2 regions of the Undibacterium sp. Di27W genome follow, and region 1 is predicted to be linked to the other one. Evidence: predicted binding sites of a transcription regulator. Region 1 holds the regulator's gene; the other holds the start of a gene.

Region 1 (14,924 bases):
TATTTGAACACAAAAAGGTAAAAAAAACGGCTCCGATGGCAGTGACAATAAATGCCAATAAAACAGAAGTTAATCCGAAAAAGAAGATGAGGCGCCAACCGCTGCCATCTTTGGTTGAGCGGCCAACGAATACTGAAATTACTACTGCCGATAAGATCAATATGCTTTCGTACAGAAATATGCTCATGTTTAATTTAATCAGCGTGAGTTGAGGGAAGAACCGCACCCATCATGCTTCTAGCCCGGCTTTTGCTGTTGAGGACAATCTACCTGCACAACTTCTCTATCGTTCAAGGCAACGGCAGTCAGCTTGCCACCCCAGACGCAGCCGGTATCGAGGCTGATCAGGTTCTCGCGCAAGATCAATCCCAGAGTCGACCAGTGGCCAAATACGGTGCATACCTTGGCACTGGCATGTGGCAGATCAAACCATGGTGCAAAGCCCTTGGGCGCGTTGCCCAGGCCATCCTTGCTGTCAAAGTCCATGATGCCATCTGCAGTGCAAAAACGCATGCGCGTCAGGGCATTGATGATGCAACGTGACCTGTCATAGCCTTGCAAATCATCTTGCCATTGCACGGGAGTATTGCCATACATATGCTGCAATAAATCCACCCAGTTGTCGCCACGTAGCTGGGCTTCCACTTCGTGCGCCAGCTTCATGGTTTTTTTTGCAGACCATTGCGGGAAGATTCCTGCATGCACCAGCAAATGCTGGTCCTGAAAAATCGCCAGAGGCCTGTGCCTTAACCACTGCGTTAGTTCTTCACGGTCTGGTGCCTGCAGGATATCGTCCAGCGTGTCGCTGCGATGTGCTTTGCGTATGCTCTGGGCGACGGCCAGCAAATGCAGGTCGTGGTTGCCGAGTACGGATTCTGCCCGGCCAGCGATTTGCAAATCACGTATCAGACGCAGGCTGGCTAGCGACTTGGGGCCGCGATTGACCAGATCACCTGCAAATAGATAATGTGCATGTGGTTCGGTCTGCTCGATTTTACTGAGCAGGCTTTGCAACTGGTCAGCACAGCCTTGGATATCGCCGATGAAATATGTCTTTGCCATGACAGCCTCAGGGTTCTCCACCCAGGCGTTTGGCTTCTGCGCGGCTGATCAGAGCTTGTTGCTTTTGCTGTTCGCGTACACTGGCGGTAATCATGGTAGGCCAGCCTATCAAATGTTGTTCGGCAATTTCAGCCAGGCCACGCATCCAGGCGGGTGATTCATTCAGGCAGGGAATGTAATTGAATTCCTTGCCACCGGCCTTAAGGAAATCTGTCTTTACTTCGATGGCGATTTCTTCCAAAGTTTCCAGACAGTCAGCAATAAAGCCGGGGCATATCACATCGACGCGCTTGACACCTTCTTTAGCCAGTTTGACGACCGTTGGTGCCGTGTAGGGTTGTAGCCATTCGGCGCGGCCGAGGCGCGACTGGAAGGTAACCACATATTCCTCTTTGCTGAGCCCAAGTTTTTCTGCCAGCAGGCGGGCGGTTTTATAGCATTCGCAATGATAGGCATCACCCCGCAGCAAGAAAGCTTTAGGCAGGCCATGAAAGCTCATGACTAGTTTGTCTGGCCTGCCATGGCTTTGCCAATGATCCATGACTGAGGCTTTCAAGGCCAGTATATAGCCCTCATGATCATGATAATTCTTGACGAAGCGCAGCTCAGGCATATTCCTGACTTGCTGGTAATGCTGGGCGACGGCATCAAAATTCGATGCTGTCGTGGTGGCAGAGTATTGCGGATAGGCAGGCAAAATCAATATGCGCTCATAGCCTTCCTGCTTGAGTTTTTGCAAGACCGCAGGGATGGAAGGCGCACCATAACGCATGGCATAGGCAACATGCACTTCATGCCCGCGTTCACCCAGATAACCTTTCAGCAGGGCGGCCTGTTTTTGCGTATGTATCTTCAGCGGGGAACCATCCTTGGTCCAGATCGAAGCATATTTTTTTGCCGACTGGCCTGAGCGGAAAGGCAGGATGATGCCATGCAGGAGCAGCCACCAGAGCGGGCGCGGCACTTCCACCACGCGCCTGTCCCATAAAAATTGCTTGAGATAGCGACGCACAGCCGATGTCGTTGGTGCATCAGGCGTGCCGAGGTTGATGAGTACGACGGCAGTCCTGGCGATCTTGCCGTGTGAGTATTCAGGTTCTTTGAGGAAGCGCATAGGGATATTTTCTTAAGATGCCAATAGTTCTCTGGCGTGTTTACGCGTAGTCGCGGTGATTTCTATGCCACCCAGCATACGGGCGATTTCTTCTACTCTTTGTTTATTATCGAGTGCTTCTATCTGTGACACGGTTTTGCCATTCTGGCTGGCTTTGCTGACCTGGAAGTGCTGGTTAGCCTGGCTGGCGACTTGCGGTAGATGAGTAACGCACAAGACTTGCCTGTCCTGACCCAGGCGCTTCAGTAAACGACCGACCACTTCCGCCACGCCACCACCTATGCCACTGTCTACCTCATCAAAAATCAGGGTAGGGGTAGCAGTGGCGCAAGACGTGATGACAGAGATCGCCAGCGAAATACGCGCCAGTTCACCGCCTGAGGCTACCTTGGCCAGCGGTCTTGCCTGCACCCCGGCATGACCGGCGACCAGGAATTCCACTTGCTCCAAACCATAGACTGCTGGTTCAACCGGATTCAATGCGACCGAGAAGCTGCCACCGCCCATGCTGAGGTCTTGCATGGCAGTAGTGACGGCCTGGCCCAGATCCAGGGCCACTTGTTGCCTGGTCTTGCTGAGTTTTTGCGCGAGTTGCAAATAAGACTGTCTGGCTTTTTCTTCCTGCGCTTTCAGGGCATCCATGTCAGTCGCATTCGATAGCTGAGCCAGTTGCGCAGACAGCGTGGCGAATTCTTCATGCAGCTTTTCTGGTGCAACATGAAATCGTCTTGCCGTGGTGTGGATGGCTTCAACGCGGTTTTCCACGACGCGCAAGCGCGCCGGGTCCAGCTCGGTGCGGCTCAGGTAATCATTGAGTGCATAAGTGGTTTCCTGCAAATTGATGCAGGCAGATTCCAGCGCGTCGGTGACGGGTTTTAGCGCGCCATCATAATCCAGCAGTTTCAAGAGCTTTTGCTGTATCGTCGTCAGTTGCGACAAGACTGGATGTTCGGATTCAGAAATCAGTGCCGCAGCTTCTTGCCCACCTTCCAGCAGGCTGGCAGCGTGGGCGAGACGAGTATGTTCCTGGCTGATGCTTTCCCATTCACCGGGTTTGATCTGCAGTTTGTCCAGTTCGCCGACTTGCCACTCCAGGCGCTCACGTTCTTGCAAGACGCTCTTGGCATTGGTTTCAAATTCTTCGCGTTGTTTGCTGATATTGCGCCAGGCGCGGTAACGCAAGCCGACTTCGGCAACTTGTTCCTGCAAGCCGCCCTGCATATCCAGCAAATCGCGTTGTGCCTCGGTTTTCAACAAAGACTGATGTGCATGTTGACCATGGATATCGACCAGCATATCGCCTATCTCGCGCAATTGCCCTGCGGTGGCTGTGATGCCATTGATCCAGGCCTTGGAGCGACCGGCATTGTCTATGGTACGGCGCAAGATCAGCGGTTGATCCTGGTCAAAGAACTCATGTTCCTTCAGCCAGTTAGCAAGTATCTCATTGACGGCAAACTCTGCACTGATGTCCGTTTTACTGGCTGACTCTCTCACCATGCTGGCATCGCCACGGCCACCCAGGGCCAGGGTCAGGGCATCAATCAGTATGGATTTACCGGCACCGGTTTCACCGGTCAGTACACTGAAGCCAGAAGAAAATTCAAGTTCCAGCGTATCAACAATGACAAAATCTCGTATGGCAAGCGTGCGCAACATAATGGGCAGACATGAAGGAATTTGTTAAGAAAACGGTGCCGGACAGTATCAGCCAGCTTAGCGAAATCGCTATTCTAGCAACAGCCTGTGACTTCTGTGTTCGTAAGAGTGGGCAAAAACTAAAGCTTAATTCAGCGCACCCTCTACCGATGGATATTCATTCCAGTGCAATTTCTCACGCAGGGTGTTGTAATAATTCCAGCCGGGAGGATGCAGGAAGGTCACTGTATGAGCAGAACGGTTGACGATAATCCTGTCCTGATGCTGCAGGCTGGCAAAATTCTGCATGTCAAAATTCAGGCTGATATCACGCCCGGCCACGATGGTGATGACGATTTCGCTACTGTCTGGCAATACGATGGGACGGTTTGACAAAGCATGCGGGGCAATCGGCACCATCGCAATGCCTGACAGGCTGGGGTGTAGCAAGGGGCCACCGGCAGAAAGGGCATAGGCAGTGGAGCCTGTCGGCGTCGAAACGATAAGACCGTCCGAGCGCTGGTTATACATGAAGTGGCCATCCACCTCGACGCGCAATTCCACCATGCCTGAACCGGCACCGCGCGAGACCACGATGTCATTGAAAGCCACACCGCTGAAAATCTGGTTGCCATCACGCGTGACGATGGCTTGCAAGAGGCTGCGCCGCTCGGACACATATTTGCCATCCAGCATTTCGGTGATGACGGGTATCATGCGGTCGAGCGCAATATCGGTGATAAACCCCAGGCGACCCTGGTTGATACCTATCAGGGGAACATTATAGGGGGCCAGTTGCCGCGCTATCCCCAGCATGGTGCCGTCACCACCTAGCACAATGGCAGCATCGGCCAGCTTGCCTATCTCGGGCACGGGCATACTGCTGAAACGCTCGAGTTGCAAGTATTGCGCCGTGTCGGACTCTATGACGACATGATGTCCTGCATCGGCGAGAAAGTGGGCCAGTTCGGTAATCGAGTCTGCAATGCCTGCAGCATTTTGTTTGCCAACAAGTGCGATGGTTTTAGCCTGAACTGTCATAAACAAGGGTGAGGTGACATGATGCCTCAGATTAGAACATAATTAGGGCAAGAATGAATGGAATGAGTGCTCGTTATGACAATTAAAGCAGTTTTACTGGATCTGGATGATACTTTGTGGCCGGTTGCGCCAGTGATACGCCATGCTGAAGCAGTTTTACAGCAGTGGATGCATGAACATGCGCCTGTCGTTGCCCAAAATTACAATGTGGACAAACTACGTGAGCGCCGTAACTTGCTGGTCGCCAGTGATCCACGTTTTCAATATGATTTGTGGGCCTTGCGTCATACCTTGCTGAGCCAGGTGTTTGATGAACATGGTCTCGCCGCCGAAAAAGCGGACCAGGCCATGGCGATATTCGCCGATGCCAGAAACAAAGTGGATTTGTATGAGGACGTCAAGCCAGCTCTGCAGGTGTTGCAAGAGAAGTTGCTATTGGGGACGGTGTCAAATGGCTTTGCCGATTTGCAGGCCATAGGCCTGGCCCATCATTTCAAGGTGTCTATCGCTGCCTTTCGCTTTGGTTGTGCCAAGCCTGACCCCAGGATATTTTTGGCGGCTTGCCAGGAACTGGGCCTGCCACCTGCCGAGGTCCTGTATGTAGGCGATGATTTATTACTAGACGTGCAAGGTGCGCAACAGGCAGGTTTAAAAGCTGGCTGGATGAACCGGCAGGGTTTAAAAATCGAAGATGAGCGCCATCTGCATATCAAGCCGGATGCAGAATTTGCCAATCTGCATGATCTGACCCTATGGCTATGAATTTTTTCATGTTCATGTCAGTCATGAACGCATAAAATGAAACCATGCAACTAGATATCCGCGCACAAACTTTATTAAAAGCCCTGGTCGAGCGTTATATCGCTGACGGCCAGCCTGTGGGTTCCCGTGCCTTGTCCAAAATATCCGGCCTGGAATTGTCGCCAGCGACGATACGTAATGTCATGGCAGACCTGGAGGAAATGGGCTTTGTGGCCAGCCCGCATACTTCTGCAGGTCGTATCCCTACGCCCCGAGGTTATCGCGTATTTGTCGATAAATTGCTTACTGTGCAAGAGATCAGTGAAGTAGGGCTGGAATCGCGCCTTCAATCAGGCATGGCATCACAGCCACCGCAAAAACTGATCGCCAATGCGGCCCAGATTTTGTCTTCGCTGTCACAATTTGCCGGTGTCGTCATGACGCCACGCACCGAATCGATTTTCCAGCAGGTAGAATTCTTGCGTCTGTCGGAAAAACGTATCTTGCTGGTAGTTGTGGCCCCTGGCGGTGAAGTGCATAACCGACTGTTATTGACCGATGTGGATTACAACCCTGGTCAACTGGTGCAGGCTGCTAACTATCTGAACCAGAATTTCGGTGGCCTCAGTTTCACTGATGCACGCACCCGTATCAATAGTGAATTGCGGCAATTGCAAAATGATATGACCAGGCTCATGCAAGCTGCGGTGGAAGCAGGTGGCAATGCCATGGATGAGGATAATGACGAAGTCGTCATCTCGGGCGAGCGCAATTTATTGAATGTGCAGGATTTGTCGTCCAATATGGGCTCTTTACGCAAATTGTTCGATATGTTTGAGCAAAAAAGCAGCCTCATGCAATTGCTGGATGTCTCCAGCAAGGCGACTGGGGTGCAAATCTTCATAGGCGGAGACTCGCAGCTGGTGCCCATGGAAGAAATGAGCATAGTCACCGCACCCTATGATATCAATGGCAAGATCGTTGGTACCCTGGGTGTCATAGGACCGACCCGCATGGCGTATGAAAGAGTCATTCCCATTGTAGACATTACGGCAAAATTATTATCTAATGCATTAAGTCAATAAGACAGGTTTTGAACTGGCGAAGCAGGTAATCAGGCATTGATACGAATACAGGATTGCTATGGAAAAGAAAAACGCAAAAATTTTATTGATTGATGACAATGACGTCACACGCGAGGTGCTCAGGGTCATATTGCGCAGCGAGGGATATAACGTTGTCGGTGAAGCCACTGACGGCGGCACAGGCCTGGAATTGGCAGTGAAACTCAGACCTGATCTGATCATGCTGGACATCGTCATGCCTAAAATCAGCGGCACTGAAATTTTACCGCGTATCAGGGAATTGCTGCCGGAATCGCGGGTATTGATGGTGACGGCCAATAAAGACCAGGAAACCATTACAGAAGTTGTTAAAAATGGCATACATGGCTATATCCTGAAACCATTCAATGCCCAGAAAATCATTGATACTGTGGCGGGGGTGATTGCCAAGATCAATAAATAAGCAGGCGTACAAGCTACGCGCAAAGTGCGCGCAGTGTATACGCTTGCCAGGTTTGTCGAGGCTGATTAAGCCTGATAGAGCGTGAAAGAGGCGAGTTCAGGTTTTATGCTCGCAATTTGGCTTGGTGCAATTGCCATAAATCGCCAGCGCATGCTCGGCGATCTTGAAGCCACGATCCAGGGCCACAGTTTGCTGGCGCTGTTCTATCTCTTCATCAAAAAATTCTTCTACCCGGCCACAGTCGAGGCAAACCAGATGGTCATGGTGTGAGCCTTCATTGAGCTCGAAAATCGCCTTGCCAGTCTCGAAATGATTACGGTGTAACAGGCCAGCCTGCTCAAACTGGGTCAATACCCGGTACACAGTTGCCAGGCCGACATCCATATTTTCATTGAGCAGGATCTTATACACATCTTCTGCTGTCAGATGACGAACCCGGCTGTTCTGGAAGATTTCCAGGATTTTCAGACGGGGCAGAGTGGCTTTCAGACCGCTGGCCTTGAGGTTGGGGGTGCTGTTTGTCATGTTTTCGATCAAAAAATTGCTATCTGCTTTATGATATCGGGTTTTAGGGCTTGTTGCTCAATTAAGAGGTTATCTATGCAACTGTTGTTTTCAAAAGTAACACGGAAGAAGATGAGCCGCGTAGCGGGCCTGGTTTTGCTGGCGTCTTTGGCTGGATGTACATCACCACTGGGTATATTGTCATCCGCTGACAAGACATCAGTATATGCAACTTCTGGCACACCGAGTGGTACAGATGGTGCGCAAGTGGTACAGCCTACTGGTTTCGCCAAGGTATTGGCATTTATTTCGCCTTACCGTGTTTCTATACAGCAAGGTAACTTCGTTTCCCAGGAAATGCTTGCTCAATTAAAAGAAGGCATGACACGCGAACAAGTGCGTTTCTTGCTGGGTACAGCTTTGTTGACAGATATGTTCCATGAAGATCGCTGGGATTATCCTTTCCGCCTGACCAAACCCAATGGTGAACGTATTACCAGCCGGGTATCGGTGTACTTTACCAACGGTACAGTAGCCAGGTTCGAAGGCGGTAACTTGCCGAATGAAAAAGAATATCTTGCCCGCATCACAGAATCTGCTCTGGGCCTGAATCGTGTGCAATCGGTAGTGGAAACCGATGCGCCCAAGAAAAAAGAGAAATAAATCAACATGACTGCACTGAAAATCGCTGTGGCCGGAACATCCGGTCGTATGGGCAAGATGCTGGTCGAAGCGATCAGCAATGCGGATGATATGGTCCTGGTAGGCGCGCTGGACGTGCCTGCCTCACCAGCCCTGGGTACGGATGCAGCTGCTGGCCTGGGTAAGCCATCTGGCGTCAGTATCACGGCTGACCTGGCTGCTGGCCTGGACAATGCGGATTACCTGATTGATTTCACCCGTCCTGAAGGCACGCTCAAGCATCTGGAGTATTGTGCTGCGCATGGCATCAAACTCATCATAGGCACGACAGGTTTTGACGAGGCTGGCAAGGCAGCGATTGCCGCTGCCGCAGAAAAGACAGCCATCATGTTTGCCCCCAACATGAGTGTGGGCGTGAATGTGACTATGAAATTGCTGGAAATGGCAGCCAAAAGCTTTGCCGAGGGCTATGACATAGAAATCGTCGAAGCCCATCATCGCTTCAAAGTCGATGCTCCTTCCGGTACTGCCCTGAAAATGGGTGAAGTCATTGCTGATGCCCTGGGTCGTGACCTCAATGAAGTGGGCGTGTTTGCCCGCGAAGGCGTGACTGGTGAGCGCGATCCATCCTCCATCGGTTTTGCCACTATCCGTGGTGGTGACATCGTCGGTGATCATACGGTCTTGTTTGCAGGCATAGGTGAACGTGTGGAAATCAGCCACAAGTCTTCCAGCCGCGTGACCTACGCCCATGGTAGCCTGCGTGCCGCTCGTTTCTTGCAGACCAAATCTACTGGCTTGTTTGATATGTATGATGTGCTGGGTTTTCGTTAATCAGTCTTCAATAGTAAAAAACAGTACAAAACAGTACAAAATAGTACAAAGATAAACCCTACATGAATTCTGCAATTGCACATTATTGGGAGCAGGCCGATGCCATGGGGCATCTGGTTGGCTGGCTATTATTGCTTATGTCAGTACTCAGCTGGACGCTGATACTGATGAAGGCCTGGAGTTTCTGGCGCATCCGCAAGGCCGCACCTGCCTTGCGTTCTTTCTGGCGTGCCCCTAGCCTGGCGGATGCCTTGTCATCCCTGCGCCAGGTGGATCAGTCCAGTGTGTTTATCAGCCTGGCTGATGCAGCACATGCTGCCAGTGACACTGCGCAGCGTAGCACTACCCTGTCTGCTAATGCCGGTGTCAGTGAAATCCTGACACGCAGCCTGCGCCAGGAGTTGCAGGGGCTGACAGTCAAACTGGAAACCGGCCTGAGTTTTCTGGCTTCGGTTGGCGCAACCGCACCTTTCGTGGGTTTGCTGGGAACGGTATGGGGTATTTACCGCGCCCTGACTGCCATCTCGTCCAATGGGGTAGTACAAATCGACCAACTGGCCGGGCCAGTGGGTGAGGCCTTGATCATGACGGCCCTGGGTTTGCTGGTGGCAATACCTGCCGTACTGGCCTATAACGGCTTTAACCGCATCAACCGCATTACCGTGGCTGAGCTGGATGGTTTTGCCTTTGACTTGCATGCACATATGAGCAAGACATGAGCAAGTCCTGATATCTTGCTGACTAGATAATACTCAGATGACATTCGGTCAATTCCATACACCACGCGAATCTTCTTCCCGCCCTTTGACTTCCATGGCGGATATCAATGTCACGCCCATGGTCGACGTGATGCTGGTCTTGCTGGTCATCTTCATCATCGCCGCCCCCTTCATGACGCATGCGGTCAAGCTGGACTTGCCACAGGCGCAGGCAGAAGCCGCGCCAGAACAGGCTGATACCGTACGCATCTCTTTTGATGCGGATGGCATCCTGTACTGGAATAATCAGGTATTGGCGATGGCAGAGCTGGAGGCCAAACTGGCTGCGCAGGCGAAAAAGAACAAGCAGGCCGAGATACAGCTGCGTGCTGACAAGGCTACCCGTTATGAAATTATCGCCAGAGTCATGGCGGCGGCTCAATCCCAGGGACTGGCCAAAATCTCTTTTGTCACTGACAGCAAGCAAGCTAAAAAGCCTTGATCATCCAGGCGCTTGAAAAAGTGCTGATGTCCTCGTTAAACCATGCTCCCGGCCTTGGTCAGTAAGGCTTTCCTCAATAATGCGCCTGAACCAGTTATAATCAAAGGTTCTGAGTCATTTTCGCTTCCACTTCTGCTTACGCCATGCAAGAAAAATACACGCCCTCTGACGTCGAACAATCGGCGCAATCCCATTGGAAAAAGATCGATGCCTATACGGCAGTAGAAAATAATCCACGTTTCCCTAAAGGCAAGTATTACGCTTGCTCCATGCTGCCTTACCCATCTGGTAAGCTGCACATGGGCCACGTGCGCAATTACACGATCAATGACATGCTGGCGCGCCAGCTACGCATGAAGGGCTATAACGTACTCATGCCTATGGGCTGGGATGCATTTGGCCTGCCAGCAGAAAATGCGGCGATTGCCTATAAAAAGTCGCCAGCAGAATGGACTTACGCGAATATTGAAGACATGAAGTCGCAAATGCAGCCCCTGGGCCTGGCATTTGACTGGAAGCGTGAAGTCGCTACCTGCGACCCAGATTACTATCGCTGGAACCAGTGGCTGTTCCTGAAGATGCTGGAAAAAGGCGTGGCCTATAAAAAAACCCAGGTCGTCAACTGGGACCCTATCGATCAAACCGTGCTGGCGAATGAGCAGGTTATCGATGGCCGCGGCTGGCGCTCTGGTGCCCTTGTCGAAAAACGTGAAATCCCTGGCTACTACTTTGGCATCACCCAATATGCAGACGAGTTGCTGAACAGCATCGATGATCTGGATGGCTGGCCTGAGCAAGTACGTACCATGCAGCGCAACTGGATAGGCAAGAGTGAAGGCGTGCGCTTTGCTTTCCCACACCAGATCGCTGATGAAACTGGCGCACTGGTACAAGACGGCAAGATGTATGTGTTCACTACCCGTCCTGACACCATCATGGGCGTGACTTTCTGCGCAGTAGCGGCAGAACATCCTATCGCCACGCTGGCAGCAAAGAATAATGCAGCACTGGCAGCCTTCATCGAAGTCTGCAAAGCTGGTGGCACGACAGAAGCCGAAATGGCGACCAAGGAAAAAGAGGGCATGCCTACTGGCCTCTTCGTTACTCACCCCCTGACTGGCGAACAAGTCGAAGTCTGGGTTGGTAACTATGTCCTCATGACCTATGGCGATGGCGCAGTCATGGGCGTGCCTGCGCATGATGAACGCGATTTTGCGTTCGCGAAAAAATACAATATCGCCATCAAGCAAGTCGTAGCGATTGAAGGCGAAAGCTTCACGACGGATGCCTGGGCAGAATCCTATGGCGACAAACAGCGTGGCGTCACCGTCAATTCTGGCAAATATGATGGCCTGAGTTTCAAAGCCACGGTTGATGCAGTGGCTAATGACCTTGTTGGTAAAGGTCTGGGCGAAAAGAAAACCACCTGGCGCTTGCGTGACTGGGGTATTTCCCGTCAACGCTACTGGGGTACACCTATCCCTATCATCCACTGCGCAAGCTGCGGTGATGTGCCTGTGCCATATGAAGATTTGCCAGTGGTATTGCCTACCGACTGCATTCCTGATGGTTCTGGCAATCCATTGAAACACCGTGAAGATTTCCTGAATGTGCCTTGCCCTAAATGCGGCAGCCCGGCACAGCGTGAAACCGACACCATGGATACCTTCGTTGATTCCAGCTGGTATTTCATGCGTTATACCTGCCCTGATGCAACCACCATGGTGGATGAGCGCAATGACTACTGGATGGCGATGGACCAGTACATCGGTGGTGTAGAACATGCGGTTTTGCATTTGCTGTATGCACGTTTCTGGACCAAGGCCATGCGTGACCTGGGCCTGGTCAAGATAGACGAGCCTTTCAAAAACCTGTTCACCCAGGGCATGTTGCTCAACGAGTCTTACTATCGTGAAGATGTCAGTGGCAAGAAAATCTGGTTCTATCCGAATGAAATCGAAGTCCAGCATGATGACAAGGGGCGTCCAATTTCTGCCTTGCTGAAAAGCGATGGCCAGCCTGTGCAAATGGGTGGCATAGAAAAGATGTCCAAGTCCAAGAACAATGTGGTCGAACCGAAAGACATTATCGAACAGTTCGGTGCCGATACAGCACGCCTGTTCACCATGTTTGCCGGTCCTCCAGATCAAAGTGCGGCATGGAGCAATAGCGGTGTAGAAGGTGCATCGCGTTACCTGCGCCGCCTGTGGGCTTCTGCCTTGAAACTGTCTGGCACGATTGCTGCCGGTACAGCTGTGCCTGTTGCCTATGCCAATGAAGTCAAGGCCCTGCGTCGCGAAGTGCATCTGACACTGAAGCAGATCGATGCCGATTATGAGCGCCTGCAATACAACACGGTAGTCTCTGGTGCCATGAAGTTGTTGAATACCATAGAGTCCTTCAAGTCAGAAGCCGAAGGCAGTGCCGCAGCTTTGCGCGAAGCTTTCAGCATCTTGCTGCGTGGCCTGTATCCGGTATGTCCGCATATTACTCACGTCCTGTGGCAGGAACTGGGCCTGGCAGCAGAACTTGGTGAAATCATTGATGCACCTTGGCCAATCGTCGATGAAGCCGCCCTGGTGCAAGATGAAATCGAGCTCATGGTACAAGTCAATGGCAAACTGCGCGGCAGCATCAAGGTTGCCAAGGATGCTGACAAGGCGACCATAGAAGCGACGGCGCTGGCGAATGAAAGTGTGCAAAAGTTTATCGAAGGCGCACCGAAAAAAGTCATCATCGTGCCTGGCAAACTGGTCAATATCGTTGCCTGAAGATCGTTGTTGAAAATCAGTTTAAAAGTTTAATCGCCGTATTCGTATTCGTATTGGTAACAGGGAAAACCGCATGCAAGCAAATTATGTAAAGCGTCTGCAATGGCTGGCAGCCATCATGTCCATCATGTTGTTGTCGGCTTGTGGTTTTGCCCTGCGTGGCCCGGTGGCGCTGCCATTCAAGAGTATCTTTATAGGCTTGCCCGAGGCTTCATCCCTGGGTGGCGAATTGCGCCGCCAGATCCGTGCCAATGGCCAAACCCAGATCGCATCTGACGCCAAGGAGGCGCAGGTGATATTGGATGTGCTGGCAGAAACCAGGGATAAGCAAATCCTGTCCCTGAACAGCCAGGGCCGTGTGCGTGAATACAATTTGATCTACAACTTCCGTTTCCGTGTTCGCAACAACGCAGGTAAGGAATATCTGGAACCGGTAGACATACAGCTCAAGCGTAATATCAGCTTTAATGAAACCCAGGTATTGGCGAAAGAGGCAGAAGAAGTCTTGCTGTACCGTGATATGCAAAGTGACCTGGTGCAGCAAATCATGCGTCGCCTGGCTGTTATAAAGATGGACGACTGATATGCAATTACGCTTCGATGCCCTTGATGGCCATCTGGCGAAAACACTGGCGCCACTGTATGTGATCACCAGTGATGAGCATTTGCTGGCGCTGGAAGCGGCAGACAAGATACGCCGTACAGCAAAATCGCAGGGCTTTTACGAGCGCGAGATATTGACGGTGGAACGCAGCTTCAAATGGGGCGCCTTGCTGGCAGCGAACCAGTCGCAATCCCTGTTTGGCGATAAAAAACTCATAGACTTGCGCATCCCTACCGGCAAACCCGGCAAGGATGGTGGCCAGGCCTTGCAGGATTATGTAGCAAATCTGTCGCCTGATAATCTGACTTTGATCACCTTGCCCAAGCTGGACTGGGCTACGCAAAAAGCCGCCTGGGTAGGCAGCTTGCAGCAAAGCGCGGTGTATATTGATATCCCGCTGGTAGAGCGCAATCAACTGCCGGGCTGGATCAGTATGCGCCTGTCCTTGCAGCAGCAAAGTGCAGACCGGCAAAGTCTGGATTTTATTGCCGACAGGGTAGAGGGCAATTTGCTGGCAGCTCATCAGGAAATTCAGAAACTGGCCTTGCTGCATCCACCCGGCAAACTGAGTTTTGAACAAATCCATGATGCCGTGCTGAATGTCGCGCGCTATGATGTCTTCAAGCTCAATGAAGCCATGCTGGCTGGTGATGTCGCCAGACTGGTGCGCATGTTGAATGGTTTGAAAGGCGAGGGCGAAGCACTGCCGCTGGTTTTGTGGGCCATGGCAGAAGAGATACGCACCTTGCTGAAACTGAAGTCGGGCATGGCGCAGGGCAGGCCCTTGTCAGCCTTGCTGAAAGAATACCGCATCTGGGGCCCGCGAGAAAAACTCATGGACCCCGCCTTGCGCCGCGTCAGCCTGGCAAATTTGCGGGCTGCACTGCAAGAGGCATCGCAGGTCGACAAGATGGTAAAAGGTTTACGAGCGAAGGCATTTGCAGGTGATCCCTGGGATGCTTTATTACAATTGGGTTTGAGAGTGGCAAAAGCGGCATAACTGCAGTTTGGCCCGCACCTGATACTGATAGCAAGCGGTTTATCAAACCGGAAATTGAATTCCCTCGCCACCTTGCTGGTGGCTGATCAACGAATATGAGAACCAGACGTTCTCTGAATGACGATATGGATATCAAGCACTACATGAATGACCTCGGCGTCCGTGCCCGCGCAGCATCGCGCGCCATGGCCAAAGCCGACACCGCCGCCAAGAACAAGGCCCTGTCCCTGATCGCTGTCGCCATCA
Region 2 (14,924 bases), on a different contig from region 1:
ATGCCGACGGAAATAATGTGGCGACACTTTCGATCAATGAAATCAAGTAGACGCTATGCACATTGAAAACCGCCTCGTTGTTTGAAAAAGCGGCAATCAGATCTTGCAAAACATCTTTGTGAATGCCATCCGCAGAGAGGATTTTGGTGATTTCGTCAGATTTGTCTGATATGTCAGGAATATCATTGTCGCCAATGAACTGTATGTGCAGGGTTGTATGTTCACTCATGAAGTTTTTTGTGAGAGTAGTTGAGCTTTAATCTGGTTTTTATGAATAAGGTAAACCAGAGTAAGCATTTTATATTATGGTAATGATAACATTATTTGACGAGCCCGAGCATTTCTTCTTTGGACATGCGTCGCAAACCAAGGCGTTCGTCAGGCGTGTCACCTATCACTGAGCATTTTGCCAAGTCTGGATGCAGGGACCGGGCTACCCGTTTTGGATCGGCTTCCAGTTGACCATCGATATAGTCGTAGCAAGTCGCTGCGATTGCGGCGAGGGTTGCTGCGTCTATGCTTGAGCTTGTGTTTGTGCAAGAAATCGTACCCGCAGCGGGACTGGCAAGCAGGGCAGCAGTGGCAAGAAAAGTTGCGATGGGCATGGTCTGTCGTTCCTGATGATTAAAGCTGTTGATGTGAGTTGCTGTTAGCTTGATGCGTGAAATCGTCTTGCCTTGCTCATGTAAATAATGTGTATCACTTTAGCTTGAACAGCAACACAGGTGTTTGTCCCTGGCATTTGATAATTTTTCTTTTCAAGACAAGGTTTTGGAGCGTCCAAGAAAAAGCCCCGCAAAAGCGGGGCAAGTTGTTTCTAAGTCTGAGGTTTCAGCTCAGTATCAAATCAACACATTAATAATCGCATTACCTATCCCTATCAAAGCCGCACCAGAAATCAAACCGGCGCAGATAGGCTCGCAGCCTTCCACCCAAAAGTCATGGCCTTTGCTGCCAGGCTGGCTGTGGCGATTGCCCATCCACCAGAATATCGCTGCACCTATCCACATCGCCAGGCAAGACTCTGGTGGCAGGATCACGCCCAGGCCTATGGAAACGGCGGATAAGGGGAAGCGGCCCTTGGTGAAGATGCGTGCGCATTCAATCAGAGTGGCGGCAACTGCAGCCACGATGATGGCGGTGATGGCGGAGGATGGCAGGCTGCCAAAGCCCTTGGCGATCAGCTCGGCTACACCCTTCCATTGCATGGCGCCGGGGAAGGCGAATTTGTCAGAGACGATGGTGGCGGTAGAGCGCACGCCATTGGCATCCGGCGGCAAGAACAGCAGGAAGTACAACGGTACGCAAGCCAGTGCGCCAGAGAAAATGCCGATGATATGGCCTATCGCCTGCTGTCTTGGTTTTGCACCCAGCATATAGCCCGGTTTGATGTCGGACAGCAGATTGGATGCATTCGATGCTACTTCAGCCGTCATGCCAGCTGGTATCAAATTATTGGCTGGATTTGCACTGTCTATCGCACCCATGCTGAACTGGGTGATTTTTGACAGGGTACTGGTCGGTGTCCATGAAGTCAGTGCCATCGCATTGGCACAGATGATGGTCAGTATGAAGACCAACGGCAGGGTGATGATGGACATCAGCCATGGCACACCAAAGAATTCATGGGTAGTCCAGGCCGCCAGGATGCTGAAGATAGGAATGCCAACGTAGGAAATGATCAACGGTACTTCAATATGGTCAAGTATGGTGCTGGTCTTGTCGGCGGCTTTATTTTTATCCGCTTTCTTGAAGATGCTGGTGAACAGTTCTGGTTTTGCTGCCAGGCTGATGAAAGATGCCACCACCATCATGGATACCGCCCACCACAGGCCCCACTGGTTGACGATCTCTGTGCGTGAGATAGGCACGATCTTGCCGCTGGGAGCGATCCGTTCGACAATATCGCCACGCTGTATCATCCACGGTGCCAGGAAGACGAAGTTGATGATGGCACCCAGCAAGACGCTGCTGGCAACCCGTATGCCCATCAAACCGCCTACGCCCAGCATGGCGGCATCGAGGGTAAAGCGCAGGCCCAGTGCACGGAAATCAGTGCCCAGGATTTTGGGGATCAGCAAATCATATTTGACGGCGGCAGTGTAATAATAATGATCGACGCGCTCCTGGAAATGCCATGCTTCTGTCATGCCTGCCCATTTATCCATGCGCAGGATCTTGAACTGTATGAGCTTCATCCAGCCATCGCTGGTGATCATCTGGTAAATCGCTGTCCACATGGCGGTAAAGGCCATCAGGCGTGCCTTATACATGCCGCTGGCAGCTTCGCCGGTATAAACTGCATCCAGCACCACACCGCAGGCGCGGCCTTCGGGGAAGGGCAACTGGTCTTCATTGATGAAGCGACGCTTCATGGGGAAGGCCACCAGCACCCCGAGGATGGAGCAAATACTCATCCACACCACCAGATGCCACCAGGTTACGACCGCACCGCTGATCAGCATATAGGCCGACAACACGGTATTGAGCGGCATGGTCATGTAACCAGCCGCAGTAGCGATGGATTGGGTACAGTTGTTTTCGAGTATGGTGAAGTCTTTGGCAATACCCAGGTTGGCGAGTATCTTGAAAATCGCAAATGCCAGGATGACCGAGGTCAGGCCGACACCAATAGTGATACCGGTCTTGGCACCTATATACAAAGCAGTGGCCGATAAAATGCCACCCAGCAAAAAGCCGGTAAATGCCGAGCGTATGGTCAACTGTGCCATGTCGCCACGGTAGATATTGGCAAACCACCACTCGTCCTTTTGGGCACGGGTCCAGGTTCGTATTTGCTCGTCGCTTAATTGTTGCAGCGCCATATTTTCTCCAACGCGGGTTGTCTTGCTTGATGGTGATGACCAGCGGGTTTTAAATTGGCAAGATCATTGCAAAAATGAAACATGTCGCTGGAAATATGAAAATTTTCTTTCAAGTGCGGCAGTATCCAAGCGAGGGATGTTTTCTGTCAAGCGGGCTGATGGAAAAAAGCCACCAGCTGACACTCTACTTGCCTTACATCGTCCTGATGGGCATGAGCTGGACGATGTTCCTGGCATCCAAGCTGGCTTATGAGCGCAAGTTCAAATCGAGTGCTGCCTTGCGAACTGCCGCAGCAATGTCCTTGCTGATGGCGGGATCATTGACTGCCCTGGCAAGAGTGACGCCGCCAACCATGAGCGCCAGCAGGGCAATTGCTTCTTCGCGTTTGGCATCAGCTTGTCCATCCAGGCCAGCGGCCACTGTTTCTATGATGGCTTGCAATTCGGTTTCATAGGCTATACGCGTATCTTCTGTAGCCCGTGCCACTTCAGCCGAAAGACTTTGTAAAGCGCAGCTATCTTCCAAATCGCAGGTGCGGCGCTCTCCGAGGTAAAAATCAATAAATGCCGTGCGCCAGCCGCTCCCTAATTGCTCGCGAGCCTGGCTGACTCCCAGTTTCAGGTCTTCCAGGCCAGCCACTACCGCCTCGCGGAAAGCATCTGCCTTTGATTTGAAATGGGCATAGAAAGCACCCGAAGTCACTTCTGCATCTTTTGCCAGTCCGTCAACGCCAGAACCACCAAATCCCCGGCTGCGAAATCCACGGCCTGCGCTTTTGAGTATCTTTGCCTTGCTCTCTTCTTTTTGTCCTGCCCGGTGTGCCATGTAAAAAATCTCCAGAATAAAAATGCTATTTAAAACTTTACAAAATAACGATCGTTATGTAATGATGCATCACATCACGACCGTTATATAACGGTCGTGGTACAGGAGTCAAGAACTAGTCTTTGACTCGACCATCCATTTTGATCAAGGAGTTATTGCCATGCCTATTTCAGTCCAAGTCACCACCGGTCTTCTCACTCTCGACGGGGAGCGTGAAGTGCTGCCTCTCGTTGCAGACGCTTTGTTACGCGTGCACGGCTTGACCGGCAACAAGTTCATGACGCCTAATGTCGTCGGCCACCTGGTCGTCAGCCCGGAGTCGCACAGCTATGCTGGTGGCCAGCATCAATCTCTGGCGGTTGTCGAAGTGAAGGTTCCCTCAGTCACTTTCCCGAATGCCGAAGTCAAGCAGGCTTTTGTCAGTGAGGTCACGGACATCATAGACAGACTCAAGCAGGGTACGCATCCGCGGGAAAGGACGTATGTCAACGTGACATATGCAGTGGATGGCACCTGGGGTATTGCGGGCAAGGCTTATTCCAATGCAGAGATGGGCGAGGCGGTGCAACAAGGGTTCAACTGAGGTAAGCCACTTATGTAAACCGATTCAGGGGTCAGCACCATGCAGCAATCAAATTACCTGTTTTTTACGACGCAATGCGAGCAGGCGCTGGATTTTTATACGCAATGTGGTTTGGGACGTGTGACCGACATCCTGCGTCATGGCGAGGCTGGGATGCCGCTGAAGAACGAGGCCATGCGTGGCAAGGTCATGCATGCCAGATTTGAAGGAGCGGGTGTGCTTTTTTATGCCTCAGACAATGACGATGCAGAGCCTATGCGGGGTTCTGCCCACATCATGATGATGGATAGCCGTGCGCAAACTGATCAGCTGTTTACGCTCATGAGCCAGGGGGCAAATGTGACTACGCCGCTGGCAGTGCAAATCTGGGGGGATTATTTTGGCAAGCTGACTGACCAGTTCGGCGTGCAATGGATGTTTAACTGCGCTGCCTGAATGAAATGCTGCCGAGGTGGGTAAATGGTGAGGCACAACAAAAAACCCCGCAACTTGCGTTGCGGGGTTTTTTTGAGCAATGCTACTTTCAGCGAGTTCAATGAGCTCAGTGATAGTCGCTTAGCAGCTATTACATCATGCCGCCCATGCCACCCATACCGCCCATACCACCCATATCACCACCACCCATGCCGCCTGCTTTGTCTTCAGACAATTCAGCAACCAGAGCATCAGTAGTCAGGATCAGGCCAGCAACAGACGCTGCATTTTGCAATGCAGAGCGAGTTACTTTAGCTGGATCCAGGATACCCATTTCTATCATGTCGCCGTATGTGTCATTGGCAGCATTGAAACCGTAGTTGCCTTTGCCATTGATGATGGCGTTAACAACAACGCTAGGTTCGCCACCGGCGTTAGCAACGATTTCACGCAGAGGCGCTTCGATCGCTTTCAGAACCAGTTTGATACCTGCTTCTTGATCTGGATTGTCGCCTTTGATTTCGCCAGCAGCTTGACGTGCGCGCAGCAGGGCAACGCCACCGCCAGGAACAACGCCCTCTTCTACGGCAGCGCGAGTTGCATGCAGAGCATCTTCAACGCGTGCTTTTTTCTCTTTCATTTCAACTTCAGTTGCAGCACCAACCTTGATCACAGCAACGCCGCCTGCCAGTTTGGCAACGCGTTCTTGCAGTTTTTCACGGTCGTAGTCAGAAGTTGCTTCTTCGATTTGCGCGCGGATTTGTTTAACGCGTGCTTCGATACCTACAGCCTGGCCAGCACCATCGATAACGGTGGTGTTTTCTTTACCGATTTCGATACGTTTAGCTTGACCCAGATCAGCCAGAGTTGCTTTTTCCAGTGTCAGGCCAACTTCTTCAGCAATCACTTGACCACCGGTCAGGATAGCGATGTCTTCCAGCATGGCTTTGCGACGGTCACCGAAGCCTGGAGCTTTAACAGCTGCAGTTTTCAGGATGCCACGGATGTTGTTCACAACCAGAGTTGCCAGCGCTTCGCCGTCTACATCTTCAGCGATGATCAGCAGTGGGCGACCGGATTTTGCAACTTGTTCCAATACTGGCAGCAGGTCACGGATGTTCGAGATTTTTTTGTCGAACAACAGGATGAACGGGTTTTCCAGGATAACGGATTGTTTTTCTGGATTGTTGATGAAGTAGGGTGACAGGTAGCCACGGTCAAACTGCATACCTTCAACGATGTCGAGTTCGTTGTCCAGGGATTTGCCGTCTTCAACAGTGATCACGCCTTCTTTGCCGACTTTGTCCATTGCTTTGGCAATGATGTCGCCGATGTTTGCATCGGAGTTAGCAGAGATGGAACCAACTTGAGCGATTTCTTTGTTGGTTGTTGTAGGCTTGGACAGAGTTTTGATTTCAGCAACGATAGCTGTAACCGCTTTGTCGATACCGCGTTTCAAGTCAGTTGGGTTGAAGCCAGCTGCTACATATTTGAAACCTTCGCGAACGATGGCTTGTGCCAGAACTGTCGCTGTCGTTGTACCGTCACCAGCGTTGTCAGAAGTGCGGGAAGCCACTTCTTTCACGAGCTGCGCGCCCATGTTTTCCAGCTTGTCTTTCAGTTCGATTTCTTTAGCTACAGAAACACCGTCTTTAGTGACTGTAGGCGCGCCGAAAGAGCGTTCCAGAACAACGTTACGGCCTTTAGGGCCCAGTGTTACTTTAACTGCGTTCGCCAGGATGTTGACGCCATTAACGATCTTCGCACGTGCGTCATCGCCAAAAATTACTTGTTTAGCTGCCATATTAATTCTCCGAATTCTTTAATTGATATCGTGGATGCCGATTACTTCTGTACGACCGCGAAGATATCTTCTTCACGCATCACCAGAACTTCGTTGCCGTCAACTTTGACAGCCTGACCAGAATATTTACCGAACAAAACGCGGTCGCCAACTTTTACGTCCAGGGCGCGAACTGTACCGTTGTCCAGCAATTTGCCAGGACCAACTGCCAGTACTTCACCTTGATCTGGCTTTTCAGCAGCAGCGTCAGGCAGAACGATACCGGATGCAGTTTTTGTTTCTTGATCCAGGCGTTTCACGATCAGGCGATCGTGCAGGGGACGAAGGTTCATACAAGCTCCTTTAAATTTGCGAGTAATTACTATTGGAATTCAATTAAGCTGGAGAGGGACTTGTTAGCACTCTCTCTCAACGAGTGCTAAGTATATGGGCGAGGCATATGCTTTTCAAGAGCTAAAAAAGGAGTAAACTAATATTTCTTTAATAATCAGTGACTTAGTTGTAGTTTTGTACTGACGTTTGAGCGATTTTTTTAGCTGGTATTGCTTTTGTAAGCGCGCGAATGTATTTTTTTGCATGAGGCTGAAACTGAGTAAATGTCAATTTACTCAGTTTTTCGCTGCTACTCACTGCTACTGACTACTACTCATTACTAAACAGATTTGAATGTTACACAATCGTTAAGGCCACCGGCCCCGCCAGAACTGAGTAGCTATCATTGTACAAATACCAGAGCGCATAATTGCCTGCTGCCAGGCTGGCGGTATTGAGCGTGACGCTACCCTGAGGATTGCCAGCATATTGCCACGTCAGCGAATTCACCGTGCCTGGTACGGCACCTGCAGCATAGACACCTATCCAGTTTTTGGCATTGACTTGTGCCGGTAAGGCTGAATAAGAGGCCACGACATTACTGCCGCGCGATATGCTGGGTGTGGCGCTGCTCAGACGGGCATCGCTACGTTTGCCGCCTATCAAGGGGTCGGTGCGATTGTTGTTGCTATTGCTGGCCGTTGCTTCCACATGTCCCGCTATCCTGCGCAAAAATTGGGTATCGACATTGCTGGTGATGCTGAAGTCATACCAGCCAAAACTGCTGATCAAGGGATATTCCAGGCGCAAACTCTGGCCACCTGCCAGCGCATAAGTGTTTGCCAGGCTGCCATAGGCATTGTCGCTGACAGTGAAATTGCAGGGCTGGACATTGTCGACATTGGACAGGGTCAGCACCAGCTTGCCACTGCTGCTGTCGTGCACGGCTTGCACTTCAGGCTTGACGGTGGCAGTGGTACTGCCGCGCCACTCACGCAAATAACCATTCGGGCCATAGGCGCTGAGCTGGTAAGTATCGCCACTCCAGTTCCAGATTTCTTTCTGGATTTGCTTGCCAGCTTCGACGGTGTAATACCAGGGGCCGTCCGTGCGTACGTTGGAATACACAATAAAAGCAGCACCAGCCGTGCCAGCATTGCTGAAGCTGACTTCCAGTTGCTTGCCATTATTGAGCCTGGCCTGCGCCGCCAGCAGGTAAGGCAGGCGACAGGCAGGGCGCGGGCCCTGTGCCTGCAAATAGGCTTCCTGGCGGGGCAGGCTCTGGTTGAGCGGTGGTACAGGATAGGGTTTGCCACTGACAGGGATGTAAGAAGCAGTTTTTGGCACTGTGCCTGGCCAGTTTTGATCTGGAGATTTGAAATCAAATGCCGAAGTCAAATCGCCACAGACCGTGCGTCGCCATGGCGATATCTGCTTGCAACTGACGGCGGCCCTGTCCTTGCCAAGGCCATTGACCAGCCATTCTTCAAGAAAACGCAATTTCGAAGTGTGGTCAAAAACCTGGGAGCATACCTTGCCGCCTTTGCTCCATGGCGAGATCACCAGCATGGGGACGCGTGGTCCCAGTCCCACAGGTTCACTGCCGTATTTTTCATAAACACCATTGTCGGCCAGGGTGGAGCGGCCCATGGCGGTGGTGATAGGTGGAATATTGGGTGGCACATGATCAAAGAAGCCATCGTTCTCGTCATACATCAGCAAGAACACGGTCTTGGCCCAGACTTCAGGTTCTGCGACCAGGGCTGCCAGCAATCTTGCTGTCAGGTTTTCACCTGCATTGGGAGAGTTGGGGGCATGCTCGGTGTAATCGTTTGGCGCGCATATCCAGGATACTTGCGGCAGGCGTTTGTTGCGCACATCATTGGCAAAGGCACTGACCAGGCCATCACCTCTGCTACCACCCACGCTGGCACCGGGTGCCAGGCTGCGCGCTTTCTGGTAGAGCGGCGAGCTGCTGCTTAATTTGCTGCCGTCTGCATTGACGCGGAAGTTCTTGAAATAGGCGAGGTAGTTATCGCCATAATTATCCCATTCCTGATAAACCTTCCAGCTGACCTGATTGGCTTCCAGTACTTCTGCATAAGTTTGCCAGTTGGGCGCGCTGGCCGTGACCGCGGCAGTGACATTGTCATTGGCCGGGTCAGCATTGTAATAACCCTTGGCATCAATGTTATACAAGCTGCCCATGGCACCTAACCAGCCCTGGCTGGTGCCGGTTAACGAATACATGCGGTTAGGGTCGGTCGCGCCAAAGACTGAGCAATGATAGGCATCACAAATAGTGAAGGCATCTGCCAGCGCGTAGTAAAACGGCAGATCGCCACGGTCAAAGTAACCCATGCTTTGCACGGTTTTTTGACTAACCCAGACATTCCAGCCTTGCCAGGTTTGTTGCGAACCTTTCCAGGAATGGTTGGTGCCTACGGACAGTGCACTGGTATTCCTGGCATCAAAGTGGAAGGGTAAAACACTGCCACCTGCCGGATTGGGTTGCTGCCAGACGGGCGCACCATTTGGCAAGCTAATCGCACGCGGATCATCAAAGCCACGTACGCCGGCCAGGGTACCAAAGTAATGATCGAAAGAGCGATTCTCCTGCATGAAGATGACCACATGGCCAACGTCTGCCAGGGTACCCGTGACATTGTTCGCCGGTACGGCGAGCGCCTGCTGTATCACGCCAGGCAAGAGGCTGGCACCAGCACTCGCGGCTGAAAATTGCAAAAACTTTCTCCGGCTATCAGAGATCATGGCTTATCCTTTTTTGTGTGAAATAGAGGGCGGTCGGCAATACATTCACATTCATAATATATTTTAAATATGTCAATGACATGACGGTGACGTGCCAATCCGGCGCCGGATAAGTTGCTGCAGTATTCCCCAAGACTAGCCTGGTTTGCGTCCCATTTTGCTTGTTTTTAATTTATTTGGTCAATCAACCAAAATAATCTTGAGCTTTGCGATTGAATTTGCTAAGCTTTGTATATTGGTTGAATAACCAAATATGATTATCTGATATTGAAAGCTTAAAATGTTCCCTATTACCGCCTCACTAGCAAGCACCAGGCATGCTCGCGTGGTGTTATTGACTGGCGGTATAGGTAGTGGTAAGTCACTGGCCGCCGCCGGGTTTTCTCGTCTGGGCGTGCCGGTGATAGGTGTTGACATGGTGGCGCGTGCCATACATCAGGACAATCAGCATCCGGCAATGACAGAAATTGCCCAGGTACTGCCACAATTGATGACGGCAGATGGTTGCCTGCGGCGCGGCATTTTGCATACGGTCCTGGCTGCGGATATACAAAGCAATCGCCGCTTGCGGCATTTGCTCAAACCCTATGTGCTGCAAGCCATGTGGCAATGGACAAGGGAACAGACTGCCAGCTATGTCATATGGGAGTCAGCATTGTTGCCGGATGAAGAGACTAGCTTCATGTACGATAGCGTTTTATGGATGCATGCAGATGAGACGACGCGTTTACAGCGGCTGTGCCAGCGTAATCCTGGCTGGACAGAGGCTGAAATCAGGCAGATTTTTCAAATGCAGGTATCAGAAAATGTTTTCCGGGAACAAGATTACGCATTAATTGTCAATCAGGGCAGCATCATGTCGCTGGAACAGCAAGTCTTGCAGCAACATCTTATTTACATGTCACACTGGGGTAATGAATGAAAAAAATCGCTTTCTCTGGCACGCTTGATCCTATTACCAATGGCCATTTGTGGGTCATACAAGAGGCACGCGCCCTGGCGGATGAAGTCGTGGTTTTCATTTCTGAAAACCCGGTCAAGAAGCCGCAGTTTGGTGCACTGGAGCGCAAGGACATCATTGAGCGCAGCGTGGCAGAATGTGGCTGGGATAATGTCAGCGTCGTCATCGTCAAGGGCGACTATACGGCACGTGCTGCCAAACGCCATGGCATAGAATATCTGGTACGCGGCATACGCAATACCTCGGACTTTGATTATGAAAACCTGATACAGCAAACCAATGTCGATGTGCTGGGTGGTGCCAAGACTATCTTTGTGATGCCACCGCGTGACCTGGGTTCTGTCAGTTCCAGTTTTGTGCGCGCCTTGCAGGGGCCTGTGGGCTGGCACTGGACAGTCAAAAAATTCATGCCCATGCCTGCCTATATCGCCTGGATCAAAAGCTGGTTGCGCAGTGACTGGCAAAAACTGTGGGAAACTGAAGCAGGTATAGATAGCGCCAAACTTGATCACTGGTTTGATTACCTGACTGGTGAAGAGGCTTATGGCGCGGCACGTCGCCCTTATCATAATCTTGATCACCTGGTGCACGGTCTCAGTGAAATCTCGGCCTGGGCCAGCAATACTGGGGCCAGCAATACGGACGTGGCGATACTGAAAAAAGCTTTCTGGTTCCATGATGCAGTGTACGGCGGCAAGGCGGCAGATATCTCGAATGAAGAACAGAGTGCGCGCATGTGGCTGGCTGCCGGTTTGGGCTTGCAACATTTGCAGGAAGTGGCAGATCTGATACGGGTGACGGACCACTTCCAGAGCGCCAGCCTGGTGCATCCCTTGAAAGATGCCATGTTGAGCGTGGACCTGGCCATTCTTGGACAGGCGGCAGATACCTATGATGCCTATGCTGCAGCGGTGCGCATGGAATACCGTGATGTCGATGATGCAGCTTATCGCGCAGGCCGGGGCCGGGTACTGGATTATTTTCAGGGTCTGGCAGATACCGGGAAGCTCTACGCTGATGCCTGGTTTGCCGATCTCTATACCAGCCAGGCCATCATCAATCTCAGGCGTGAAAAAAGCAAAGAGGAAACTTCTGTCTAAGTGTGGATGGCTGCGCTGCCCTGATTTTGTAGGAGCGGCTTTAACCGCAAAAATTTTACCGTGTAGCCTGTTTCAGCTTGGGCTGAGCATTCGCGGCTGAAGCCGCTCCTACGAGACCTGGGTAGCCCGCTCTTTCATTTGCATTTCAGGCTCATGCTCATAAATGTGAGTTTTTGTGAATGAGCAACTTTTTTCCCTGAAAACAGCCAAAATAGAGTCTGAATAAAAACCTGCATTGCCCGCAAATTTTCTTGATTTGCAGGCATGCCAGGACTTGTGCGATCTGCGTTGTTCACTGCGGCATGATCGAATGCCCGGAGGCGGATATGTGGATTTATCGTTTCACCCTAAGCTTGCTGCTGAGCTGGTGTTTGCTTGCGCCAGCCACGCTGATGGCCATGACGGTCACCTTCCTCAATCCGGGTAAATCGGATGAAGTTTATTGGGTCACAGCCAGCAATTGCATGATGACCGCTGCCCGCAATCTGGGTGTGCAACTGGAAGTCATCTATGCTGAACGCGACCATTTAAAAACCCTGGAACTAGCCAGGCAAATTGCCGCCCGCCCCCTGAATGCCAGACCTGATTATGTGATCCTGTCTAATGATTACGCCGTCGGTGCCGAGGCCCTGCGCATACTCGATGGTGCGCACATCAAAACCTTTTTTTCCTATAGCAGTTTTAGTGATGCTGGTGAACGTGAAAAAGTCGGTGCACCCAGGCAGTTATACAAGGGCTGGCTGGGCGGCCTGGAGCCGCGTGCCGAGGATGCCGGTTATCTGACTGCAAGCGCTTTGATACAGCGCGGCAGGGCAGAAAAGTTAACGGGTGCTGATGGCAAATTGCATATGCTGGCAATTGCCGGTGACAGATCCACTACTACTTCCTACAAACGCAATGAAGGTATGCGCAAGGCAGTGGCAGAAGATAAAAATGTCATACTCGATCAGGTCATCTATGGCGACTGGAATCGCGCCAAGGCACAAGAGCAAAGTGCCTGGTTGTATCAACGCTATCCACATACCAGGCTGATCTGGACAGGCAATGATCTGATGGCCTTTGGTGCCATGGAGAGCTGGCGTGCCCGTGGGGGCAAACCGGGGCGCGATGCTTTTTTCAGTGCCATCAATACCTCGGCAGAAGCCTTCACCGCGCTGGAGTCTGGCAGTCTGAGCGCCCTGGCGGGTGGTCACTTTATTGCTGGAGCATTCAGCCTGGTGATGCTGTATGACTATCATCACGGCAAAGACTTTATTGATGAGGGACTGGAGTTGGACAGGTCCATGTTTATCTTGTTTACGCCGGAAGAAAGCAGGCGTTTCCAGAGTTTGTTTGGCGCGCAGAATTTTGACAAGCTAGACTTTCGGAAATTCAGCAAAGTCCTCCATCCCGCCATCAAGAAATATGATTTTAGTTTCCGTCAATTATTGAACCAGGCAGAAGTACGAAAATGAATAAGCAGGCTTTACAATCCATCGCCAGTTTGCTGATACGCCGTGTCTTCAAATGGGTCATTTTGTGCGTGGTCTGCATCAGTAGCTTGCAAGCCTGGTTGAACTACCGCGCCATAGAAGAAAACTTTGAGTTGACAGTGAATGATGTGGCCCATGCACATTTACCTTTGCTCTCGGTCGCGATATGGGACATAGAAGCACAAACCATACAAAAGCAAATCAGCCTGATGTTGAAAAACCCCAGTATTGCCTATGTCTCCATCAAGGCCAGCACCGGGCAGCAATTTACCGGCGGGAACATCAATCATCTGTCTGGTGGCCAGCACATGGTCTTTGATATACCTGCACCGGCAGATGCCCGGATGTCCATAGGTAAAGTTGAATTCGTGGTCGATAAAACCGTCTTGCGCAAGGAGCTGTTGCGCAGCTTTGTCATTGTCATTATCGAAGTCGTGGTCTTGTCAGTGTTTATCTTTGTGGCCGTGGTGGCGATCTTGCGGCGTGATCTGGAAAGACCCATGCGTGAACTTGCAGATTTTGTCAAAAACCTGCAAGCCAACCAGTTATCCAGCAAGCTGGAATTAAGGCGCAAACCAGGTAATGGTTATAATGAAATTGATCTGGTTGTCGATGGCTTTCACACCATGCAAGACAGCCTGCAAAAGCATATCGCCAACCAGGATGCCCTGGTCGCAGAAAGAACCAGCCAGCTGGAAGCGGCCATGAAAAGCCTGAAGCAACTGTCCATCACTGATAGTCTGACTGCCTGCTATAACCGCTTATTGTTCAACGAGCGCATGCCAGCTGAAATACAAAGGGCAGTGCGCTATCAGCGCCATTTGTCTCTGGTGTTTTGCGATATCGATTTTTTCAAAAAAGTGAATGATGAATATGGCCATGCCATAGGTGATCATGTGCTGCTTGCCTTTGCCCAAAGCCTGGCAGAAGAATTACGCATTGATGTCGATTGGGTGGTCCGTTATGGTGGTGAGGAATTCATCCTGGTCTTGCCCGAGACGAATCTGCAAGCTGCCTGGGAGGTGGCGGAAAGAATACGTCAGCAAGTGGCACAACATCTCTTCATTCGCATGCAGGATGGCAGCATGTTACGCGTCACCGCCAGTTTTGGTGTGGCCGAACTGCAGGCAGCAGATACCATGGAAAGCCTGGTGCAACGTGCCGATGAATGGCTGTATTTCGCCAAGTCACATGGCCGCAATCAGGTGCAGCCGATTATTGACTCGACTAGCCAGCTTTAGCTTTGATTTGTCGTAAGCTGGCGCGTGCTTGTTTCACCAGGGTATTCGTCAAGCGCGCCAGTCTGGGTGTCTGCACTTTCCAGTGATGCCAGTATAGGGGCACATCGACAGGGTGGTCTGGCATGATCATCAGCAGCTTGTCTTTTTCCAGATGATCCAGCATCAGATCAGGAATCACCCCCCAGCCCAGGCCCAGCAAAATCGCGCGGTTATAAGGTGTGGTGGCCGGGACATGGTGCGTGGGATAGGCATGTTCAGGCAAGCCAAAGTGCTCCAGCAAGATTTGCGCTTGCAATTTGTCTTTGCGATTGAAGGTCAGTACTGGTGCCAGCCTGGCTGCCTCACGCGTCATACCTTGCGGGAACCAGCGCTGGCAGTAGGCCAGACTGGCAACCGGGTGGTAGCGCATGAAGCCGAGCGGCACAGCCTGGCAGCCACGCATGGCATTTTTTTCTGCAGAGAGACAGCCCAGCACCATGCCGCTTTCCAGCAAATCATGGGTGTGATCCTGGTCGTCGATGGCAACGTCAAGCAGGATATTTTCAGCGATCAGAAATTCTGCCAGGGCAGGCAGGAGCCAGCTGTCCAGGCTATCGGCATTGACGCCGATGGCG

Evidence for each region. Region 1 encodes HrcA, which represses chaperone genes, less so after heat shock. Its sites were predicted from a motif close to TTAGCACTCNNNNNNNNNGAGTGCTAA; they were not measured.
Region 2: a site for HrcA is predicted at 6,848-6,874, ahead of groES (co-chaperone GroES). Genes of this name have one in related genera too.

The regions. Positions count from the first base shown of each region.
Region 1 covers NZ_JBMPOS010000004.1:195,902-210,825, reverse strand. The annotation lists gene ACO0LF_RS10595 (hypothetical protein) at 1-187, opposite strand, end outside; gene ACO0LF_RS10590 (symmetrical bis(5'-nucleosyl)-tetraphosphatase) at 238-1,062, opposite strand; gene hemH (ferrochelatase) at 1,070-2,176, opposite strand; gene recN (DNA repair protein RecN) at 2,189-3,835, opposite strand; gene ACO0LF_RS10575 (NAD kinase) at 3,962-4,855, opposite strand; gene ACO0LF_RS10570 (HAD family hydrolase) at 4,931-5,617, shown strand; gene hrcA (heat-inducible transcriptional repressor HrcA) at 5,662-6,681, shown strand; gene ACO0LF_RS10560 (response regulator) at 6,740-7,123, shown strand; gene fur (ferric iron uptake transcriptional regulator) at 7,220-7,648, opposite strand; gene ACO0LF_RS10550 (outer membrane protein assembly factor BamE) at 7,760-8,290, shown strand; gene dapB (4-hydroxy-tetrahydrodipicolinate reductase) at 8,297-9,103, shown strand; gene ACO0LF_RS10540 (MotA/TolQ/ExbB proton channel family protein) at 9,166-9,822, shown strand; gene ACO0LF_RS10535 (ExbD/TolR family protein) at 9,860-10,303, shown strand; gene leuS (leucine--tRNA ligase) at 10,447-13,074, shown strand; gene lptE (LPS assembly lipoprotein LptE) at 13,148-13,657, shown strand; gene holA (DNA polymerase III subunit delta) at 13,659-14,678, shown strand; gene ACO0LF_RS10515 (glutamate-5-semialdehyde dehydrogenase) at 14,804-14,924, shown strand, end outside.
Region 2 covers NZ_JBMPOS010000016.1:49,067-63,990, forward strand. The annotation lists gene ACO0LF_RS26055 (hypothetical protein) at 1-229, opposite strand, end outside; gene ACO0LF_RS26060 (hypothetical protein) at 321-605, opposite strand; gene ACO0LF_RS26065 (OPT family oligopeptide transporter) at 843-2,825, opposite strand; gene ACO0LF_RS26070 (TetR/AcrR family transcriptional regulator) at 3,073-3,651, opposite strand; gene ACO0LF_RS26075 (tautomerase family protein) at 3,812-4,234, shown strand; gene ACO0LF_RS26080 (VOC family protein) at 4,274-4,669, shown strand; gene groL (chaperonin GroEL) at 4,800-6,452, opposite strand; gene groES (co-chaperone GroES) at 6,494-6,784, opposite strand; gene ACO0LF_RS26095 (phosphocholine-specific phospholipase C) at 7,122-9,536, opposite strand; gene coaE (dephospho-CoA kinase) at 9,817-10,458, shown strand; gene coaD (pantetheine-phosphate adenylyltransferase) at 10,455-11,597, shown strand; gene ACO0LF_RS26110 (ABC transporter substrate-binding protein) at 11,924-13,051, shown strand; gene ACO0LF_RS26115 (diguanylate cyclase) at 13,048-14,310, shown strand; gene ACO0LF_RS26120 (LysR family transcriptional regulator ArgP) at 14,297-14,924, opposite strand, start outside.